DNA from 2 places in the Photobacterium satsumensis genome. Region 1 is predicted to be linked to the other one. Evidence: predicted binding sites of a transcription regulator. Region 1 holds the regulator's gene; the other holds the start of a gene.
What was found. Region 1 encodes CRP, which controls carbon source genes, mostly activating them, when cyclic AMP is high. Its sites were predicted from a motif close to TGTGANNNNNNTCACA; they were not measured.
Positions count from the first base shown of each region.

Region 1 (3,704 bases):
CTTACCGCCCAGCCCTGTTAATAACTCTTTCCGTTAATGTTAACGACAGGGTTTGTCATGTCTGCAAAACATCCGATTATTGCAGTAACAGGGTCCTCGGGGGCAGGTACGTCGACCACCTCCGAAGCTTTCCGTAAGATGTTCAATATGATGAGCATCAATGCTGCTTGGCTTGAAGGCGACAGTTTCCACCGGTTTACCCGACCGGAGATGGACGTCGAGATCCGTAAAGCCAAAGAGCAAGGCCGTCATATCAGTTATTTCGGCCCCCAAGCCAACGACTTCCCGTTGCTGGAGACTTTTTTCCGCCAGTACGGTGAAGACGGTAGCGGCCAGTTCCGCCGTTACCTGCACACATTCGACGAAGCCGTGCCTTACAACCTCATGCCCGGCACCTTCACGCCTTGGCAGACCCTACCGGAAAATACCGACCTGCTGTTCTATGAAGGCCTGCACGGTGGTGTCGTCGACGGTGAGGTCAATGCCGCCCAGCATGTCGATTTGCTGATTGGCATGGTGCCGATCGTCAACTTGGAATGGATCCAGAAAATTGTCAGGGATACCCGGGATCGTGGCCATTCCCGCGAAGCGGTAATGGAGTCGATTGTCCGCTCGATGGATGACTACCTCAATTACATCACCCCGCAGTTTTCCCGTACCCACATCAACTTCCAGCGGGTACCGACGGTAGATACTTCCAACCCGTTCAGTGCCAAGGCCATTCCAAGCCTCGACGAAAGCTTTGTGGTGATCCGATTCCGCGGGATCAAGAAGGTGGACTTTCCCTACCTGCTATCGATGATCCAAGGGTCGTTTATGTCGCGCCACAACACCCTGGTGGTACCTGGCGGCAAGATGAGTTTTGCCATGGAGCTGATCATGCGGCCGCTGATCCAGCAGCTGATTGATACGGGGAAAATAGGTTAAGACCGGCGATAGGCGATAGGCGATAGGCGATAGGCGATAGGCGATAGGCGTGATTTTCCTCTCGCCCCGGGCCCATCGCCATTTCTTGCCGCTATATTACTCTTCCACCACCTCATACGAGTGGGTCATCTCAACTCCTTCTCCCAGCATCAGGCACACCGAGCAGTATTTTTCCAGCGAGTCGGCCACTGTTTTGGCCACAACGGCTTCATCGAGGTTTTCACCCGTCACCACAAAGTGCAAGTTGGCGGTGGTGAAAATACGAGGAGCCTGCTCGCGACGCACCGAATTGATTTGCGCTTCACAACCGGTGATCTTCTGTCCTGCAGATTTGAGTCCGTCAACCACATCCACCGAGCTGCACCCACCCGCAGCCATCAGTACCAGCTCCATTGGACTCGGGGCTTTTTCTCCGCCATTGCCGTCCATAACCACGCTGTGGCCGGAATTTGACTGTCCAAGGAAGGTCATATTCTCGACCCATTTCACTCGTGATTGCATTGGTTTCTCCTTACAACTTATAGGGGGTTTCGGCACTATCTAGCAACTGTGTGATCATGTGCACACTTATGACTACAAAATGGCCTTTTCACATAGATCAATATCAAGAAAAGCGCGCCGAAAAAAGATAAAATCTGAACTAATTATTCACGTGAGCTTGCAGCCCAGCGGTTGACTGAATATCCTAAACGACGAACTCATTATGGTTAGGCCCAGCCTCATTTTTTAAAGGACGTCGTTGTTGGGCAACAAACGCAGAGGAAGTTAGTAATATGGTTCCAGGTAAACCTCAAACAGATCCAACTCTAGAGTGGTTTCTTTCCCATTGCCACATTCATAAATACCCTTCAAAGAGTACTTTGATCCACGCGGGTGAAAAAGCCGAGACGCTCTACTACATCGTCAAAGGTTCTGTTGCGGTCCTGATCAAGGATGAAGAAGGTAAGGAAATGATCCTGTCTTACCTAAACCAAGGTGACTTCATCGGTGAATTAGGCCTATTCGAAGAAGGCCAAGAGCGTACTGCATGGGTTCGTGCTAAGACCCCTTGTGAAGTCGCAGAAATTTCTTTCAAGAAGTTCCGCCAGCTAATCCAAGTTAACCCAGACATCCTGATGCGCCTTTCAGCACAGATGGCAAGCCGCCTACAGGTGACGAGCCAGAAAGTCGGTGACTTGGCATTCCTGGATGTAACAGGCCGTATCGCACAGACACTATTGAACCTGGCTAAACAGCCAGATGCAATGACTCACCCAGATGGTATGCAAATCAAGATCACCCGTCAGGAAATCGGCCAAATCGTTGGTTGTTCCCGTGAGACTGTTGGTCGTATCTTGAAGATGCTAGAAGAGCAGAACCTGATCTCTGCCCACGGTAAAACTATCGTTGTTTACGGTACCCGTTAAACCATCCGGTTTACTGCCAGATACTCAAAAAGCCGCACTATGCGGCTTTTTTATTGCCTACCCTGCCCACTTTCATACTTACAGGGCATTACTGTCTACCCCATCACTCTTTTTGTGCTTGTATCTACCCGGCTTAGTGCTACATTGTGCATATCAATTCTCATCACCTGTAATGGAATACCGGTATGGACATCGAACGCTTTTCACCACATAGCTCCCACCACGTGCAGCGCGGCGTCATTTCGCCACTACCCGATACAATTGAAATGACCGGTTTCAGCGACAGCCGTCACTACCTTGAGCAACACGAGAAGGTAAAGCGCCATACACCGGAGTCCCACTTTGGGTATCCGCTCGACAGCCTCAAACACTAAAGTCGGGCGCAAAAAAACCTGTGACCCTATCAGCCACAGGCGCTTTATGTTTTACCCAGTTATGATAATGCAGGGGCCCTCATGAAAGGGCCTTGCTGATTCAGTTGGTTTAACTGGCATCCGTGCTTTCAAAGATTTTATCTGCCGACGCTTCAACGAAGCCGGTATATAGCTCACCGTCCTCTTTCGGATAGCGCTTGGCAAACTCATAGAAGCCGCCCGGTATAGTATGCACGCCATCGATAAACCCAACCTCGACCCGGTCTGCCATGGTCGATGACTGCTCGAGCATCACTTCAGGACTGCCTTTGACCTCACCGCCTGCACTGTTGATTTCAAAGCCATTATGACGCAACAAGTGATTGACCTCATCGACCTCGGTAAACTGCTCAAGCTGGTTCAGGCTAACAGTAAAGTGGTTGGCACCGAAACCATGGGCGGCCAGCCAGCCGGCATATTCGCTTTCAGCCGCCAATAGCTCATAGGTCGCGTAGTCCAAGTCCCATAACCGCCCACCATAGAGAAAGGCCGGATCATGCATGGCCTGCTCCGGCACCTGATCGACCAAATCCCTAACCGTCTGCTGCAGTAACGAGCTGAACTGGCCAACCATCAACTCACTGATAAACACTTTGGGTGCCAGCGGGTTCGGATGCTCAAAATGCTCGGCATACAACTTTTTGGCCTCAAAGTGATAGCGGCCACACGGCTTGTAGCCAATGGCAATGAACGGGGCCGCCAGCCGGTCAAGCCCGACCTTCGGCAGGTTGAATGTCCGCAGCGCAATATGATCGTTGAGCAGCGGCTCTTCTTCGGTCAGCAGATCATGAACCTGAGCGGCTGATGGGCATAGGCGCTGGATGTAATCCTGCCATAGCCCGGCAAATAGTTGCTCTACCCTTTCCATGTGCTCGCTATCCTCTTTGGCTGGTGAATGATTGATGGCCATCAAAGCGAAAGACCCGGTGATAGCTGAGCGGGAAGCTCCGGCTGTTCA
Region 1 covers NZ_JAKJSK010000011.1:15,426-19,129, forward strand. The annotation lists gene L4D79_RS21325 (phosphoribulokinase) at 58-927, shown strand; gene L4D79_RS21330 (OsmC family protein) at 1,024-1,428, opposite strand; gene crp (cAMP-activated global transcriptional regulator CRP) at 1,701-2,333, shown strand; gene L4D79_RS21340 (hypothetical protein) at 2,519-2,707, shown strand; gene L4D79_RS21345 (DUF1338 domain-containing protein) at 2,817-3,614, opposite strand; gene astD (succinylglutamate-semialdehyde dehydrogenase) at 3,656-3,704, opposite strand, start outside.

Region 2 (3,704 bases), on a different contig from region 1:
GAACGGCATCTTGAAAGGGGTGCAACAAATCGAAAGGCTTCTCCTCAACGACTTCTGAGCTTAGCCAGTCTGGGCCTGATGAGGTATCTGTTCCTTGTGACCAAGGATCACTTTGTTGGCTTGTTGGTTGTGACCAAGGATCGTTATTCGTTTGTTCTGATGACATGAGACTAATCCTTATCCAGTGTTTGTAGAAGACGTGATTTAGTCACGACACCTAAGTAGTGACCTTGCTCGTCAACAACCGGGACGGCATAGGGCACGCTCGCAACAAGGCCTAAGATGGCGTTAATTGGCTGATTAGGTTGTAAAGTGATCGTATCTTCTAGCTGGGCACTGGCTAATGAACGGTTCTCCTTATGCGCAAGCTGCAGCGAGTCAAGTGAGACGATGCCAGAAAAGCGGCTGGCTTTATCAATAACGATACCGTAATCGCGGTCATGATCCATTAAGAGCTGCAATGCGGAGCCTGGACCATCGTTTTCCGATTTTTTGAACATCGCTGAGGGTTTTTTACGGGCGATATCTTTAGCTGTCAGTACATTGGCTATGTTTACACCGCGGAAAAAGGCTTCGACATAGTCATTGGCCGGACGGTGAAGAATTTCATCTGGTGTACCGACTTGAACGACTTCACCGTTTTGCATAATCGCAATCCGATCCCCGATCCGCATCGCTTCATCCAGATCATGGGAGATGAACACGATTGTTCGCTTATCATCGTTTTGTAAACGAATCAGCTCATCTTGCATCTCTGTTCTAATAAGAGGGTCCAGTGCTGAAAACGCTTCGTCCATGAGCAAAATATCAGGGTCGCAAGCCAGTGCTCGAGCCAAACCAACACGTTGCTTCATGCCGCCAGACAATTCATCAGGGTAGGATTCTGCATAAGGGTCGAGGCCGACACGTCTCAGTGCTGACAGTGCACTGACGTTTCTGTCTTTAACATTGACGCCGGCCAACTCAAGGCCAAAAGCGGTATTTTCAATCACTGTCATGTGAGGCATCAGTGCAAAATTTTGAAATACCATTGAAATGTTGTTGCGGCGAACTTCTCGAAGTTCTTCTTCTGAGATATGGGCAATGTCTTTTCCCTTCAGGTAGACGCTGCCTTTAGTGGGTTCTATTAATCGGTTCAGTAGCCGTACTAGCGTCGACTTTCCAGAGCCGGATAAGCCCATGATGACGAAAATCTCTCCTTCATTGATGGTTAGAGAAACGTCGTTGACGCCAAGTGTGAGCCCGGTTTGTTCGAAAATGTGATCTTTATCTATGCCATTCTCGATAAGTGAGAATGCGCGGTCAGGATCGTTTCCAAACACTTTATATAGTCCCTTAACTTCCAGTATGGGAGCCATGTCAATCGTCCTTTTGAATATGTTTTGTTGCGTAACGTTTTGTACTCTAAATAATTTTATCTCACATTTCAATGTACACCGTACTGTATAGTGGGTGGGAATGATTATTGTTTTCTTGTTTGGTTGGCGGTGGCTTAATGCAAGTCTTTGTAATTTTAGTCTTTTATTTTTCTTGTTGTTTATTTTGTGTTGTTGGTTGTTATCCGTTGTAAGTGATTATTAATTTTTTAATTTGCATCATTCAATATAACCTTTCAGAAGGTAGCGTGGTGTGAGCTGCGTATTTTGTATAATGGTTAGTGCTCTAATTGATCTTTTGGTGTTTTCCTCTGTTCTTCTATTGCAGGTATACGAGCTTTAAAATACTTAGCGTTAGTTTGATTTGTTGTTGGCATAAATTGCTGCTACTTCGGTGAGTTTGGAGTAAGCCCAGCCGGCGGTGTCTCTGAGGGGCAAATGCAGTCATTAGTGTAAGACAATCTATGCTATCGCTCGGTATGAAGAGGAAATACGTTAGAACTCAAATTAATTTATTCTGACTGATAGTTGGTATAATTGTGATTTGGATCGCATAAAATGCTATTTATTCCATGATTGTTTGATTTTCTGTCAAGAAGAGTGCCCATAATAAAAAGGAAATTAATTAGAACTCGAAGGATTGTTTCTACACATGATCACATCAGCTCCTTGGGTGCAGTATCCAGAAGTTGGAGACGACTCAAGCAAAAAATGGAGTTTGCGTGCACCTAATCGCTCTGATGGTGATGACATTTACCGCCTTATCGCAGAATGTCCGCCATTAGATATGAACTCCGCTTATTGTAACTTCCTGCAATCTGCACACTTCAGTAGGACCTGTATTTTGGCTGAGCATAACAGTGAAATTGCGGGCTTTATTTCTGGCTATCAAAAACCGGATGAACCGAATGTACTTTTTGTTTGGCAGGTTGCTGTCGCCTCTGCTTTCAGAGGTAAAGGGTTGGCATTTAGCATGTTAGAAGCACTTATGAACAGAGAAGGGCTTGAAAACCTAACAGCGGTTGAAACCACTATCACCAAAGAAAATGAAGCCTCTTGGGCTCTGTTCAAAAAATTGGATTCTCTTCACGGCAACCTTAGCGAAGTGACGACTTTTCTTGATGAACAATCTCACTTTAATGGTAAGCATGATACAGAGTATCTCTATCGCATTTCCCTTAAGTAACCCTTAATAAATAGGAATTAAAAACGGTCTAATCATGGATATTTTTAATAAGCAGGAATCTAACGTACGCTCATACTCCAATAGTTTCCCCGTTGTTTTTCGCAAAGCAAAAGGGTGTTGGCTTGAAACGGATCAAGGCGAGCGATACTTAGACTTTCTTGCTGGTGCGGGATCTCTTAATTACGGTCACAACAATCCATTACTTAAGAAAGCGCTGCTTGAGTATATTGAAATGGATGGCATTGCACATGGTTTGGATATGCACTCGGAAGCAAAGGCGTTTTTCCTTGATGCCCTAAACCGGATAATCCTCGAGCCAAGAGGGTTAGAGTACAAAGTGCAATTTACAGGCCCAACAGGAACAAATGCGGTTGAAGCTGCTTTGAAATTAGCCAAAAAGGTGAAAGGGAGAAGCAGTATTGTCGCCTTTACCAATGGCTTTCATGGTTGCACGGCAGGCGCACTAGCGGCCACGGGAAACCAACATCACCGACAAGGTGCGGGCTCAGAACTGCACAATGTCACCCGTCTACCATTTGAAGGCTATGCCGGGGTTGATGGTCTTAAGCTATTCGAAACCATGTTGGCTGATAATTCCGCTGGTATCGATAAGCCTGCTGCCGTGCTACTTGAAACCGTACAAGGTGAAGGTGGCTTAAATGTTGCTTCGGACGAATGGCTGCAGAAATTAAGCCGAATTTGTCAGTCAAACGACATTTTGCTTATTGTTGATGATATTCAGGCAGGCTGTGGCCGTACCGGCACTTTCTTTAGTTTTGAGCCTTCAGGTATCCAGCCAGATATTGTCACGCTATCAAAGTCTATTAGCGGTTATGGTTTACCGATGGCTGTCGTGCTACTTAAACCACAACTTGATCATTGGAAACCGGGTGAGCACAACGGTACATTTCGTGGCAATAACCATGCGTTTATTACTGCTGCCCACGCCCTTGAAATTTATTGGTCCAATGCGAATTTTGAAACGCATATCCAGCAGTGCTCGCAACAGGTGAACGACATCCTTCTCCGGTGTAAGCAACGTTTTCCAGATATGTTCGTACAAAGCAAAGGACGCGGCATGATGATTGGCATTGAATGCCAGAGTGGTGATATCGCCAGTGATATCGCTAAAGCATGTTTTG
Region 2 covers NZ_JAKJSK010000006.1:111,477-115,180, forward strand. The annotation lists gene proW (glycine betaine/L-proline ABC transporter permease ProW) at 1-166, opposite strand, end outside; gene proV (glycine betaine/L-proline ABC transporter ATP-binding protein ProV) at 171-1,358, opposite strand; gene ectA (diaminobutyrate acetyltransferase) at 2,029-2,562, shown strand; gene ectB (diaminobutyrate--2-oxoglutarate transaminase) at 2,597-3,704, shown strand, end outside.
Region 2: ectA (diaminobutyrate acetyltransferase) is a predicted target of CRP. The motif match lies at 1,915-1,930, and genes of this name have one in related genera.